4 regions of the Streptomyces sp. R818 genome follow, and region 4 is predicted to be linked to each of the others. Evidence: riboswitches for the same ligand, from Rfam matches in the RefSeq annotation. Region 4 holds a riboswitch; each other region holds the start of a gene.

The links. Region 4 has a riboswitch for cyclic di-AMP ahead of N5I75_RS24670 (C40 family peptidase). Riboswitches for the same ligand answer to the same signal wherever they lie in the genome.
Region 1: linked by a shared signal. The riboswitch ahead of N5I75_RS17560 (transglycosylase family protein) and the one ahead of N5I75_RS24670 (C40 family peptidase) in region 4 are both predicted to bind cyclic di-AMP.
Region 2: linked by a shared signal. The riboswitch ahead of N5I75_RS26485 (M23 family metallopeptidase) and the one ahead of N5I75_RS24670 (C40 family peptidase) in region 4 are both predicted to bind cyclic di-AMP.
Region 3: linked by a shared signal. The riboswitch ahead of N5I75_RS30810 (C40 family peptidase) and the one ahead of N5I75_RS24670 (C40 family peptidase) in region 4 are both predicted to bind cyclic di-AMP.

Annotation. Positions count from the first base shown of each region.
Region 1 is NZ_JAOCNE010000006.1:260,134-263,637, forward strand. It holds gene N5I75_RS17555 (transglycosylase family protein) at 144-1,232, shown strand; cyclic di-AMP (ydaO/yuaA leader) riboswitch at 1,414-1,560, shown strand; gene N5I75_RS17560 (transglycosylase family protein) at 1,565-2,272, shown strand; gene eno (phosphopyruvate hydratase) at 2,531-3,504, shown strand, end outside.
Region 2 is NZ_JAOCNE010000012.1:26,962-30,465, reverse strand. It holds gene N5I75_RS26490 (PP2C family protein-serine/threonine phosphatase) at 1-890, shown strand, start outside; cyclic di-AMP (ydaO/yuaA leader) riboswitch at 1,070-1,228, shown strand; gene N5I75_RS26485 (M23 family metallopeptidase) at 1,240-2,274, shown strand; gene N5I75_RS26480 (aldo/keto reductase) at 2,323-3,276, shown strand; gene N5I75_RS26475 (PrsW family intramembrane metalloprotease) at 3,320-3,504, opposite strand, start outside.
Region 3 is NZ_JAOCNE010000013.1:302,081-305,584, forward strand. It holds gene N5I75_RS30800 (ATP-dependent Clp protease proteolytic subunit) at 94-729, shown strand; gene N5I75_RS30805 (hypothetical protein) at 737-1,045, shown strand; cyclic di-AMP (ydaO/yuaA leader) riboswitch at 1,436-1,624, shown strand; gene N5I75_RS30810 (C40 family peptidase) at 1,628-2,101, shown strand; gene N5I75_RS30815 (ATP-binding protein) at 2,191-2,649, opposite strand; gene N5I75_RS30820 (helix-turn-helix domain-containing protein) at 2,935-3,504, shown strand, end outside.
Region 4 is NZ_JAOCNE010000010.1:133,541-137,044, reverse strand. It holds gene N5I75_RS24675 (hypothetical protein) at 194-547, shown strand; gene N5I75_RS24670 (C40 family peptidase) at 615-1,829, opposite strand; cyclic di-AMP (ydaO/yuaA leader) riboswitch at 1,838-2,023, opposite strand; gene pcrA (DNA helicase PcrA) at 2,264-3,504, shown strand, end outside.

The sequences.
Region 1 (3,504 bases), on a different contig from region 4:
ACTTTCACGTGATCTACGCTGCATCGACTTGTGACAAGCGTTCGAGTCCCGCTACGTTCACCAGTCATCGCGACACAGGCACAACCGGCACCACTCCCGCCACTCCTGTCGCGTGCTGCATCAGTCTCGCGAAAGGCAACCGCATGCTCTCCGGGAACGGTCGTCACCGTCGCCCTCGTCAGGCCCCCGCTCTGGTCGTCGCCGCCGGTGTCACCGGCAGCGCCATCGCGATCCCGCTGCTCGCGGCGACCGGCGCGAACGCCGCCTCCGCCACCACCTGGGACAAGCTCGCCGAGTGCGAGTCCGGCGGGCAGTGGAGCCTCGACGCGGGGGACGGCTACTACGGCGGACTGCAGGTGTCGCAGGAGACGTGGGAGCAGTACGGGGGCCTCGACTACGCCCCGAGCGCCGACGAGGCCAGCAGATCGCAGCAGATAGCCGTCGCCGAGAAGGCGCTCCAGGCCAAGGGGCCCGGCGTCTGGCCGAGCTGCTCCCTCGTGGCCGGTCTGACGCAGAGCGACGACGCGGCCGAGGTGGACCCGGGGGTGAGCGCCTCGCCGCGCCCGTCCGGCCTCGCCCAGTCGCCGCCGGACGCCTCCGGCTCGGCGCGCTCCTCGGATGCGTCGGCCTCGTCGAGTTCGTCCGGCTCCTCGGACACGTCGGGCTCTTCGGACGCGTCGGACTCCGCAGACTCCTCGGACTCCACAAGAGAGAAGAGTCACCAGGACTCGGGCGCGAGTGACGCGTCCGGCGCCGATGAGTCGAGCGCGGTCGGCGGCGACGGATCCGGCTCCGAGGACGGTGGGACGCCCGCCGCGTCTGACACCCCGTCGGCCGGAGCCACCGCCGATACCCGCGGTGACAAGGCGGGCGACGAGCCGAGCGGCACCGCCGAAGGTGACAACTCGGGCAAGTCCGGCCAGACGGACGCCACTTCCACCGTCGACCCGGACGCGTCCTCCGCCGGCCGCCACCGCGGCGACCGCGCCGCCGACGACACCGCCGTCTCCCGCCAGAGTGAGGGTCGTCACGCCTCCCGCGAGGAAGTCCGCTCCGAGGCCGCGTACACGGTCCGCTCCGGCGACAACCTGACGGACATCGCGGACGCGCAGAACATCGACGGAGGGTGGAATGCCCTCTATGACCTCAACAAGAAGACGGTCGGCGCCGATCCGGACCTCATCCTTCCTGGTCAGAGTCTGGATCTTGGCCTCGAAACGGATGAAAAGTAACTGAAAATTGGGGCGGGTTGAGGCGCCTATGTCCGCTTTTGCGAGAGTGAGACATGAGTCTCAAACACCCTGATCGTCTTTGAAATCGGGCGGATCGACTGCTTAACGTCGTCACCGCTCGCCACAGCGGGCCCCGACGGACGTCACGCCGAATCCTGCCAACGTCCGTACGGGAACAGTCGACGCGTAAGCGCCGTAGGCAGGAGCGGGGGACCCAAGGTAAGTGCCGGGAAACCGGCTTGGGGTTAAGCCGCGCACTAGGTTGCGCGCCGGACACTCACTGGTCCGCACCCGACAGCTCACCTCGTAGGCGTCGGTGAGGGGATTCCTTCATGCTGCTTTCCAGCAAGGGCAAGCACCGCCGCCCGTCCAAGGCCGTCCGTGTCGCCACGCTCGCCGGTGTCGCCGGTGCCGCCGTCGCCGTTCCGCTGATGGGTGCCACGGGCGCCTCCGCCGCCTCCACCTCCGAGTGGGACCAGGTCGCCTCCTGCGAGTCCGGCGGCAACTGGTCGATCAACACCGGCAACGGCTACTACGGCGGTCTGCAGTTCTCCGCCTCGACGTGGGCCGCGTACGGAGGCACCGCCTACGCGTCCTCCGCCGACCAGGCGTCCAAGGCGCAGCAGATATCGGTCGCCGAGAAGGTCCTCGCCTCGCAGGGCAAGGGTGCCTGGCCGAGCTGCGGTGTGGGCCTGTCCGGCGCCTCCACCGGCAACTCCGCTCCGGTCGAGTCGCAGTCCTCGCAGCAGCCGCAGCAGCAGGAGCGCTCGGAGTCCTCGACGACGACCCGCTCGCAGCCGCGTCAGCAGCCGCAGCAGCAGGCTCAGCCGCAGCAGGAGACCAAGAAGGACACCGTCACCACCCCGACCGGCAAGAAGGTCGAGAAGGGCGACGGCGAGTACAAGGTCGTCACCGGCGACACCCTCAGCAAGATCGCCGAGGCGCACGGCACCAACTGGCAGAAGGTGTTCAAGCTCAACAAGGACATCGTCGCCGACGCCGACCTGATCTACCCGGGTCAGCAGCTGCACCTCAAGTAAGACCCTTGGAGCACGACGACTCGGCATCGGCGGATGCCGGGCCGGCGCTCGCAACGGCCGCTCGCTCCGGCGACCCCCGTTCCGCCGCATCTGCGCGGCGGAACGGGGGTCGCCGTCTTTGTTCCGTTAAGAAACATTTCGCTATCGGCGTTGTCCACAACACGGGCGGTCGACTGGCTGATGCCCCTGGGCCGGTTAGGCTCAGGGTGCGGGCCACGCCGTCCGCACAGTTGTGTCACATCCCAGAAGGAGATGCTCGTGCCGTCCATCGACGTCGTCGTAGCCCGGGAAATCCTGGACTCCCGAGGCAACCCCACGGTCGAGGTCGAGGTCGGCCTCGACGACGGCAGCACGGGTCGTGCTGCTGTCCCGTCGGGCGCCTCCACCGGTGCCTTCGAGGCCATCGAACTCCGTGACGGTGACCCCAACCGTTACCAGGGCAAGGGCGTCGAGAAGGCCGTCCTCGCCGTCATCGAGCAGATCGGCCCGGAGCTGGTCGGCTACGACGCCACCGAGCAGCGCCTGATCGACCAGGCGATGTTCGACCTGGACGCCACCGACAACAAGGGCTCGCTCGGCGCCAACGCCATCCTGGGCGTCTCCCTCGCCGTCGCGCACGCCGCGTCCGAGGCCAGCGACCTGCCGCTCTTCCGCTACCTGGGCGGTCCGAACGCGCACCTGCTGCCCGTCCCGATGATGAACATCCTGAACGGCGGGTCGCACGCCGACTCCAACGTCGACATCCAGGAGTTCATGATCGCCCCGATCGGCGCGGAGTCCTTCTCCGAGGCGCTGCGCTGGGGCACCGAGGTCTACCACACCCTCAAGAAGGTGCTGAAGACCAAGGGCCTGTCCACCGGCCTCGGCGACGAGGGCGGCTTCGCCCCGAACCTGGAGTCGAACCGCGCCGCGCTCGACCTCATCCTCGAGGCGATCAAGGAGGCCGGTTACGTCCCCGGCCAGCAGGTCGCGCTCGCGCTCGACGTCGCCGCCTCCGAGTTCTACAAGGACGGCGTGTACGAGTTCGAGGGCAAGCAGCGCTCGGCCGCCGAGATGACCGAGTACTACGCCGAGCTGGTCGACGCGTACCCGCTCGTCTCCATCGAGGACCCGCTGTTCGAGGACGACTGGGCCGGCTGGAACACCATCACCGAGAAGCTCGGCGACAAGGTGCAGCTCGTCGGCGACGACCTGTTCGTCACCAACCCGGAGCGCCTGGCCCGCGGCATCGA
Region 2 (3,504 bases), on a different contig from region 4:
CCTCGATCGGCGCCATCGTCGCCGTACACCTCCGATACACGGCGTTCCACAGCGGCGTCTGGACGGAGATGGCGACCGTCGCCACCGTCTGCGTCCTGGCCTGTTTCCTCAACCGGATCAAGCGGCGCAGCGACGAGGAGCTGGCGTCCGCGCGGCAGATCGCGGCGGCGGCCCAGTCCGCGGTGCTGCCGCGGCCGGCCGGACGGATCGGCGGCCTCGCCATCGCGGCGCGGTACGAGGCGGCGCAGGCCGACGCGTTCATCGGCGGCGATCTGTACGCGGTGCAGGACACCCCGCACGGCGTACGGATAGTCGTGGGCGACGTCCGCGGCAAGGGCATGGGCGCGGTCGCCGCCGTCGCCGTCGTCATCGGGGCGTTCCGGGAGGCCGCCGAGCAGGAGGACAGCCTGGAGGCGGTCGCCCAGCGCCTGGAGCGGGCGCTGGCCCGGGAGGGGTCGCGGCGGCGCGGCATCGACGACTTCGAGGGGTTCACCACCGCCGTGCTCGCGGAGATCCCGCACGGCGGCGACCTCCTGCGCGTCCTCAACCGCGGCCACCCCGAGCCGATCGTGCTGCACGGCGACGGGCAGGTCCGGGTGATCAGCCCCGCCGAGGCGGCGCTCCCGCTCGGCCTCGGCGAGCTCGGCTCCTGGCCGGACCGGGCGACCGAGGCGGAGTTCCCGCCCGCGGCGACGCTGCTGCTCTACACGGACGGGCTCTCCGAGGCGCGCGACACGAAGGGGGTCTTCTACGATCCGGCGGCCCGGCTCGCCGGACGCGTCTTCCCGGGGCCCGACGAGCTCCTCGTGACGCTCGCCGACGAGGTGCGCCTGCACACCGGGGGCGGCGCCAGCGACGACATGGCGCTGCTCGCCGTACGCCGTCCCTGACCGCTGTTCTTGATCGACATCACCAGGGGTGACCGAACGGCGTCGCTGCGCATAACAATTGACACTACGTCAGAAACTGTCAGGTTTAACGGGGCTAGAACGGCTTGGAATTACTGTCCGCTGTCTATTAACGTTCGATAACGCAGCGCGGTCGTCCCAGCCGTCACAAGCGACGGCTCCGTGCGCACGCGCCTAATCCCGCAAGGGAGCCGGGGAACCACCAACTTGGGGTGAATCAGGCATCGTTCCGACGCTTTCCGGGCGCCGGACCGTGCTCGTAGGAGACCTTCCTGCTCCGAACCCGTCAGCTAACCCGGTAGGCGAGAAGGAAGGAAAGGAGAGCGCCCCCGTGGCGTCGAACCGTCCTGCCCCCGAACTCTCCGGGTACCCCGCCCAGCCGGCCGACGGCGACTACGCCGCCCCGCGCACGAGCTTCGAGGAGTGGAACCCCACCGAGGAGTCCGTCCGCCCCGTCCGCGGCAAGCACCGCGTGGCCCGGCAGCGCGGCGGCCTCGCGCGCAGCTCCACGGTCCTCGGCGTCGGCGTGATCGCCGCCGTCGGCGCGGGCGGCATCGCCACCGCGCAGGGCGGCAAGCCCGCCGTCCAGATATCCATGCCCGACCTCTCGGCGGTCACGGACGCCCTGCCGGAGGCGAAGTCGCTGCCCGGCGTGAGCGCGCTGATGGCCGACGACGCCCCTGCCGAAGCCGCGGAGGCCGCGCCCCTCACCGCCATGAGCGGCGGGCAGTCGGACGCCGGCGAGGCGCTGCGCGCCCGCATCATGCAGCAGGCCGAGACGCAGCAGGACGCCGCCGACGCCAAGGCGCAGGCCGCCGCCGAGGAGGCCGCCGCGAAGAAGGCCGCCGAGGAAGCCGCAGCGAAGCGGGAGAAGGCCGAGGCCAAGGCCGCCGCCGAGAAGAAGAAGGCGGAGGAGGAGGCCAAGAAGAAGGCCGAGGCCGAGCGCCTCGCCAAGCTGGCCAAGAGCTACAAGCTCCCCGTCGCCTCCTACACGCTGACCGGCACCTTCGGACAGCCCGGCTCGCTCTGGTCCTCCGGCTACCACACGGGCCTGGACTTCGCCGCCCCCACCGGCACGCCGATCTACGCCATCCACGGCGGCACCATCACCGAGGCCGGCTGGGCGGGCGCGTACGGCTACCGCACGATCCTCACCCTCGACGACGGCACCGAGCTGTGGTTCTGCCACCAGTCCTCGCTCAACGTCAGCGTCGGCCAGAAGGTCTCCACCGGCGACGTCATCGGCCGCGTCGGCGCCACCGGCAACGTCACCGGCGACCACCTCCACCTGGAGGTCCACCCCGGCGGGGACGCGACCGGCGTCGACCCGGCGGCCTGGCTGCGCGGCAAGGGTCTGGCACTCTGATGCGCGCCTGACGGAACACCCGCTTCCGCAGGGGCGTTGAATGACGGCATGACTTCTTCTCCCCTGCGCAAGCTCGGCGCCTCCGACCTGGAGGTCTTCCCGCTCGCCCTCGGCGGCAACGTGTTCGGCTGGACCGCCGACGAGGCCACCTCCTTCGAGGTGCTCGACGCCTACACCGCCGGCGGCGGCAACTTCATCGACACGGCCGACTCGTACTCCGCCTGGATCGAGGGCAACCACGGCGGCGAGTCGGAGACGATCATCGGCAAGTGGCTCAGGGCGCGGGGCAACCGCGACGACGTCGTCATCGCCACCAAGGTCGCCCGCCACCCCGACTTCAAGGGCCTGCACGCCGCCAACATCAAGGCCGCCGCCGACGCCTCCCTCGGCCGCCTCGGCACCGACCACATCGACCTGTACTACACGCACTTCGACGACGACGAGTCGATCCCCGTCGAGGAGATCATCGGCGCGCTCGACGAGCTGGTGACGGCGGGCAAGGTGCGCGAGATCGCCGTCTCGAACATCTCGCCGGACCGCCTCCAGGAGTCCCTCGACTTCTCCGACCGCGAGGGCGTCGCCCGCTACGTCGCCATCCAGCCGCACTACAACCTCGTCTCCCGCGACACCTACGAGGGCCGCCGCCAGGACATCGCTTCGCGCGCCGGGCTCGCCGCCGTCCCGTACTACGCGCTCGCCTCCGGCTTCCTGACCGGCAAGTACCGGCCCGGCGTCCAGGTGGACAGCCAGCGCGCGGGCGGCGCCGCCAAGCACCTGGAGACCGAGCGCGGCCAGAAGGTCCTCACCGCCCTCGACGAGATCGCGCAGGAGCACGGCGCCGAGATCGCCACCGTCGCCCTGGCCTGGCTCGCCGCGCGGCCCACCGTGGCCGCGCCGATCGCGTCCGCGCGCACGGTCGAGCAGCTGCCCGCGCTGCTCGCGGTGGCGGACCTGACCCTCACGGACGAGGAGATTGCCCGCCTCACGGACGCGTCGGCCTGAGACGTCGGCCTCCGCCCCGGATGCCTCAGTGGCGGTACGGACCTCAGTGGCGGTACGGGGGATACGCGGCGCCGGATGCCATCGGGGCCGCGTACACCGGCGGGCGCCACATGGGGGCGGCGACCTGGGAGGCGTACGCCAGTGCCGCGCGCGCGTAGCCGCGCCGCTCCCACAGCGCGTCGAGCAGCTCCCGCTCCCGTACGGCGAAGTCGGCGCCGGCCCCGCCCT
Region 3 (3,504 bases), on a different contig from region 4:
TCCCCATCGTACGAGATGTACGTCCTGTACATTTTTTACAGCCGCTGAGCCGCAGCGAGGCGCGAAGCGATGAGCACAGGAGGCGCGAGCACCATGACCCGTCCGTCCGGCCGCCATGTCCTGCCCGAGTTCACGGAACGCACCACCTCGGGGCACCGCACGCTCGACCCGTACGCGAAGCTGCTCGAGGAGCGCATCGTGCTGCTCGGGACGCCGATCGACGACACGTCGGCCAACGACGTGATGGCCCAGTTCATGCACCTGGAGTACGCGGCGCCCGACCGCGACATCTCGCTGTACATCAACTCCCCCGGCGGCTCGTTCAGCGCGATGACGGCGGTCTACGACACGATGCGATACGTCAGTTGCGAGGTGGAGACGGTGTGTCTCGGGCAGGCCGCGTCCGTCGCCGCCGTGCTGCTCGCGGCCGGGGCGCCGGGCAAACGCCTGATGCTGCCGGGCGCCCGCCTGGTGCTCGACCAGCCGGCGCTGCCCGAGCCCGCGCGGGGCCAGCCCACCGATCTGGAGATCCAGGCCCGCGAGATGGTGCGGACGCGTGAGCGGCTCGAGGAGCTGCTCGCGCGCCACACCGGGCAGGAGCGGGAGCGCGTCAGCCGGGACATCGAGCGGGACACCGTGCTCGACGCGCGGCAGGCGGTGGAGTACGGCCTGGTGGACCGGGTCGTGCGGAACCGCGGGAGCGTGCCCGGCGCGCAGGCCGGGCGGTGACCCGCCGGTGTTCCCGCCCGAACTTCCGCCCCTGCCCGCCCTGACCCGCGCCGAGTGCGCGCTCGTGGACAGCTATCTGGCGGTGGTCGACCTGCTCGCCCGTATCAATCCGGCGCGCGGCGAGGACACGTACCGGGGGCTGCGCGCGGCGCAGGCGCTGGTGAGCCGGGCGACGGAGCTGCGCGAGGCGCTCGAACTGATGCACCGAAGGGGTGAGAGCGAGGTGCACGCCGCAACCCTGGAGCGGGCTCTGCGCGTCCTCGACGGTGAGAGGCGCACTCAGCGGATCACTTTGCCGCCTGAGACGGTCGCGTGAGGTCATCGAAGGTCGAGTTCGGTCAACCGCGGTCGGTCGAGGTCCCCTTCGGTCGCTTTCGACACGAACGGTCGGCGCCCATACCGAAACGGCCCAGATGGTGGACCGCCGAACAGCCTAGATTCCCGTACGTCGACGAGGCGGCCCGAGTTGCGCTCCGGCCGTACGCGCACAGCGGAATCAGGCGTTCCGTGCCTGGTGCGCGCGTGGTCGGGGGTCGTTGCCGGGGCTCGAAAGGCGCACTGTCCACCTGAACGGGTCAAGCGTGAGGAGCCTCACTTACCGCCGGTTCAACTCGGATTCCACCCCACATGTGCGTGAAGATCCCTTCGACGACGACAAGCCCCCGCCGCCGCGGCGGGGCGGTCCGTGCGGACGCCGAGTCCTGCCGCCGTACGGATGCCAGGTCGACAGAAGTGCATCGGCAGGAGTGGAGGACCCAGGCACGACGGGCCACCGGCCCACCTTGACGAAGGTGGTGTCCGAGCGGCCCTTGGGGTGAAGCCGCGCACGCGGCCGGGCATCTTCGCCTGCCCGAACCCGACAGGTCATCCTTCACAGGCGGCTGACGAAGGGTTGCGCATGACTGCGCTCAATCGTGTTCCGTCGCTGCTGACCCGGGCCGGCACCGCGTCGGCCCTCACACTGGCGGTCGCCGGTGCGGGGCTGATGGTCCCCGGCACCGCGTCCGAGGCAGCGGCGGCCACGGCCTCGACCAAGGCTCTGAAGGTCGCGGCCTCGAAGAAGGGTGCACCGTACAAGTGGGGGGCTTCGGGCCCGCACTGGTTCGACTGCTCGGGGCTCACGCTCTACTCGTTCAAGCGGGCGGGGAAGAAACTGCCGCGCACCGCGGCCCAGCAGTACAACAAGACCCGTCATGTCTCCGCGTCCCACCGCAAGACAGGTGACCTGGTCTTCTTCCATTCGGGCCGGAGCGTCTACCACGTCGGCATCTACGCCGGGAAGGGACGCATCTGGCACTCGCCGAAGACCGGTGACGTCGTGCGGCTGCAGAAGATCTGGACGAAGAGCGTCTGGTACGGCCGGGTGCGCTGAGCGCGCCCTTGCGTGACACCGTGGGGGCGGGCCTGGCGCCGGGCACGTCCCCACACCCACGCGCACACGTGTGACCCGGCCACACCGCCTCAGCAGGCGGTGCCGCGGCGGGACACGCCGCCGTTGAGCCCGGTGATCCACGGCAGCGAGATCCATACGGTCTTGCCGCCCTCCGCCGTGGGCGCGACCGACAGGCGTCCGCCGCACTCCGCGGTGAGGCTGCGGACGATCACCATGCCCCGCCCGTTGTCCTGCGCGACGGCGGCGGGAAGTCGCTTGGGATAGCGCGGGTGGCTGTCGGTGACGCCGATCCGCAGCTGTTCGTCGCGTTCGAGCTCCACGTCGATGGTGAACGTGGGCGACTGGCCCAGGGTGTGCTGCACGGCGTTGGTCGCGAGCTCCGAGACGATCAGGCGCACCGTGTCCGCCGCGTCGGTGTCCCCCGGCAGCCCCCACTCGGCCAGCACGGTGCTCACGTACCGGCGGGCGGCGGAGACCGAGGCGGCGGTGCTCGGCAGCGTGACGGATGCTTCCTGGTGGTCTGCCATGGCGACGTCGTCCCTTTCCCACCGGGGCCGCACCTGCGACTCTGGCGGTGCGCTGGCGTGCGGCCTCCGACTTCTGCTTCGCGCCAGACTGCCATCTGGATGCCCTCCGGTGCTGACGATCCCGCGAGAAATGCATATATCTGTCGCTCGATGCGGTGAACTCTGCGACGGTAGACCGTATTTGGGCGCGCGCACACCGGTTCCTCTACCGTCTGCTCAAAGGCCGTGCTGATCGGGATGGGAAGGAGCCCGGTGACGCGGCCCGTGGAGCGTTGAGGAGTCGGCATGAAGTACGGTCCCGCGGTGCGTCGTCGCAAACTCGGTTCGGAGCTGCGCGCGTTACGAGTCCAGGCCGGTCTGACGAGCGGCCAGGCGGCCCGGCTCGTCGGCTGGCACCAGTCGAAGGTGAGCCGGATCGAGACAGGACGCAGCGGCGTGAAAGCGTCGGACGTGCTGCGGTTGCTCGACGCGTTCGAGACAGCCGATCCGCACCGGCGCGACCTCGTCGTGGCGCTGGCCGGTGCGGAGGATACGGGCGGTCAGCACTGGTGGCAGGCGTACCGGGGGCTGCTGCCGCCGTCGTACCGCGACTTCATCAGCCTGGAGTCGCAGGCGTGCCGGATCCGGACGCTGGAGACGAGCGTGGTGCCGGGGCTTCTGCAGACACCCGAGTATGCGCGCGCGGTCACACGTTCCGTGCTGCCGGACTCGCCCGACTCACATGTCGAGGCGCTGGTCGAAGTGCGGCTCGCACGTCAGGAAGTGCTGCGGGCGCAGCCCCCGTTGCAGTTGAGCGCGGTGCTCGACGAAGGGGTATTGCGCCGCGAAGTGGGAGGACCGGGGATTCTGCGGCGG
Region 4 (3,504 bases):
CTGCCGCCCCTGGCCCGGGCGGCGGTGGGGAGCCGGTCACCTGAGCAAGGACGCTAAACCTCGGCGTCACGGGTCGGCCGCGCATTGTTCGCAACTGCCCCCTTTGTTGCGGGTGGTGGCGGAGAGTGACAGCCCGCTGTCCGGCACCGCCCGCTGTCGGAGCGCGACAAGCACCCCATTAGGCTCCGCAACCATGGACGTACTCATCCATTTCTTCGTCGGCCTGCACATCATCGGCATCGCCGCGCTGCTCGGCGGCTTCCTCACGCAGATGACGGCGCTGGGCCGGGGCGAAGCCCGGTTCAACAAGGCGATGCTGCACGGCGCCCTGACCATGCTGGTGACCGGTGTCGCCCTCGTCGGCCTCAACCAGGCCGACGACAACACCGTGAACAACATCAAGATCGGCGTGAAGCTGGCGATCCTGGTCGTCATCCTCGGCATCGTCTACGTGAAGCGGGACGAGGAGAAGGCGGAGAAGGGCCTGTTCGCGGCCGTCGGCGGGCTCACCCTCGCCAACATCTTCATCGCCGTGCTCTGGACCTGAGCCCCGCACGTGCTCCGGGGCCGGGGGCCGGGCGGTGCCGCACCGCCCGAACCCGGCCCGGCCGGTGTCAGGCGGGCCGCACGACGCTGTGGATCGAGGACGTGCCGTCGTAGTAGATCGACTCCTCGCGGACGTACGCGCCCGGCTTCGGCGCGTGGATCATCATGCCGTCGCCGAGGTAGAGACCGACGTGGCTGATGTCGTCGTAGAAGAAGACCAGGTCACCGGGTTGGATGTCGGAGAGCGCGACCGTCGTGCCGAACTCCACCTGGTCCCAGGTGGTGCGCGGCAGCGAGATCCCGGCGGCCTTCCACGCCGCCTGGGTGAGCCCCGAGCAGTCGTACGAGTCCGGGCCCGTGGCCCCCCACACGTACGGCTTGCCCTCCTGGGCCTTGGCGAAGGCGAGCGCCTGCGCCGCCTTGGCCGCGTAACCGGACGAGGTGCTGCCGGAGGAGTCCGACCCCGTCGAGCCCGATCCCGTGGACCCCGTGGCCCCCGTGGACCCGGCGCCCGAGTCGGCCTGCTCCTGGGCCGCCGCCTCCTCCGCCGCCTTGCGCTCGCGCTCCTCCTCGGCCTTCTGCTTCGCCGCCAGCTCGGCGGCCTGTCTGCGGGCCGCCTCCTGCTTCTTCTTCTCGATCGCGGCGAGCCGCCGCTTCTCCTCCGCGGTCAGCTTGGAGAGCAGCTCGCGCGCGTCGGAGAGCTTCGACTGCACGCTCTGCTTCGACGTCCGGAGATCGGTCTGCGAAGAGGTGAGCTGACGCAGGTTCTCCTGCGCCTCGGTGCGTTTCTTCGCGGTCGCCCGCTGCTGCTCCTGGTAGTCGTCGACGGCCTTTTTCTGGTCGGCCGTCATACGGCTGAGCAGCCGGTCCTGCGCGAAGTAGTCCTCGGGATCGTCCGCGAGGAGCATCGTCGCGGTGTCGCTCATCCCGCCCGTCCGGTACTGCTCGGCGGCGAACCGGCCCAGCTCCTGGCGGGCCGTGTTCATCTGGTCGGTCCGCTTCGCGATGTCGTCGAGGAGCCTGTCGACCTGCCGCTTCTTGCTGTCGGCCTGCTCCTTGGCGGCGTTGTACTTCTGCGTGGCGGTCTCGGCCTGCCGGTACAGGCTGTCGACCTTCTTCTGCACCTCTTCGAGGCTCGGCCTCGCCGGCGCGGGCGCTGCCTGCGCGGTCTGCGAGAGCAGGGCGACCGAGGTGAGGGCGGCGGTCGTGATCCCGACCGCGGGGGTGGTGCGCAGGCCACCGGTCATCCGGGAGCGCGTGCGCGGCTTGCGGTGCGACGCCAAGGCTGGCGACTCCTTCCGTGGTCCGCCTACCGGGTTAGCTGTCGGGTTCGGGCGTACGGAAGGCTGCCCTACGGCCTGCTGCCCGCTGTCGATGCCGCTGACATCGACGACGGGCCTTCGGGCCGATTCACCCCAAGGTCGGTGGGTCCCCGGTTCCCTGCCTCACGGCGTACGGGACTCGGCGGGGGCTGCCCGCTCGCCGCGGCGCTCGCGGTCGTGGGGACGGACGGCCCGCGCAGCACCGTAGCCAACTCGTGTTGCTGCTGTGAAGGACGTTGTTCGATATGCCCGATACATTTTCGTGACCTTCGGCATACGCGGGTGGCTCCACGCGCGCGTGGAGCCGCCTTTCGCCGTGACGTTGACGACAGCGGGGCGCGGTGTCCGGAAGGAGGGGGCGGCGTGTCAGTGGGGCGGCCTAGACTCGTACGGCGATGAGCAGCCTCTTTGACGACAGCTTCCTGGCGGGCCTCCAGAACCGGACCGATGGGCCCCCGCCGCCGCCCGACAGCGAGCACGAAGGACCGGAGCCCGAGCCGATCCCGGACGACCTGTTCGGCGGGAAGTTCGACGCGCCCCCGGCCAGGGACGCGTACTACCGCGGCGGCGCGCCCCGCCCGGCGCTCGACCCGGCGGCGCTGCTCGAGGGGCTGAACGAGAACCAGCGGGCGGCCGTCGTGCACGGCGGCTCGCCCCTGCTCATCGTCGCGGGCGCCGGTTCCGGCAAGACCCGCGTCCTCACCCACCGCATCGCCTACCTCCTCGCCGAGCGCGGCGTGCACCCCGGCCAGATCCTCGCGATCACCTTCACCAACAAGGCCGCGGGCGAGATGAAGGAGCGCGTCGAGTCCCTGGTGGGCCCGCGGGCCAACGCGATGTGGGTCTCCACCTTCCACAGCGCCTGCGTGCGCATCCTGCGCTGCGAGTCGAAGAAGCTCGGCTTCACGTCGTCGTTCTCGATCTACGACGCCGCCGACAGCAAGCGGCTCATGGCCCTGGTCTGCCGCGACCTGGAGCTGGACCCGAAGAAGTTCCCGCCGAAGTCCTTCAGCGCCAAGATCTCGAATCTGAAGAACGAGCTGATCGACGAGGAGGACTTCGCCAAGACCGCCGCCGACGGCTTTGAGAAGTCCGTCGCCCAGGCGTACGCGATGTACCAGTCGCGGCTTCGTGAGGCCAACGCCCTCGACTTCGACGACCTGATCATGACGACGGTCAACCTGCTGCGCGCGTTCCCCGACGTCGCCGAGCACTACCGCCGCCGCTTCCGCCACGTCCTGGTCGACGAGTACCAGGACACCAACCACGCGCAGTACGCCCTCGTGCGCGAGCTGGTCGGGCCCACGGAGGGGGAGGACGCCGACCCCGCCGAGCTGTGCGTCGTCGGTGACGCGGACCAGTCGATCTACGCGTTCCGCGGCGCCACCATCCGCAACATCCTCCAGTTCGAGGAGGACTACACGGACGCGACGACGATCCTCCTGGAGCAGAACTACCGCTCCACCCAGACGATCCTCGGCGCGGCCAACGCGGTCATCGAGCGCAACGAGTCGCGCCGCCCCAAGAACCTGTGGACCAACGCGGGCGCGGGCTCCCAGATCACCGGCTACGTCGCGGACACCGAGCACGACGAGGCGCAGTTCGTCGCCGAGGAGATCGACCGGCTCACCGACGC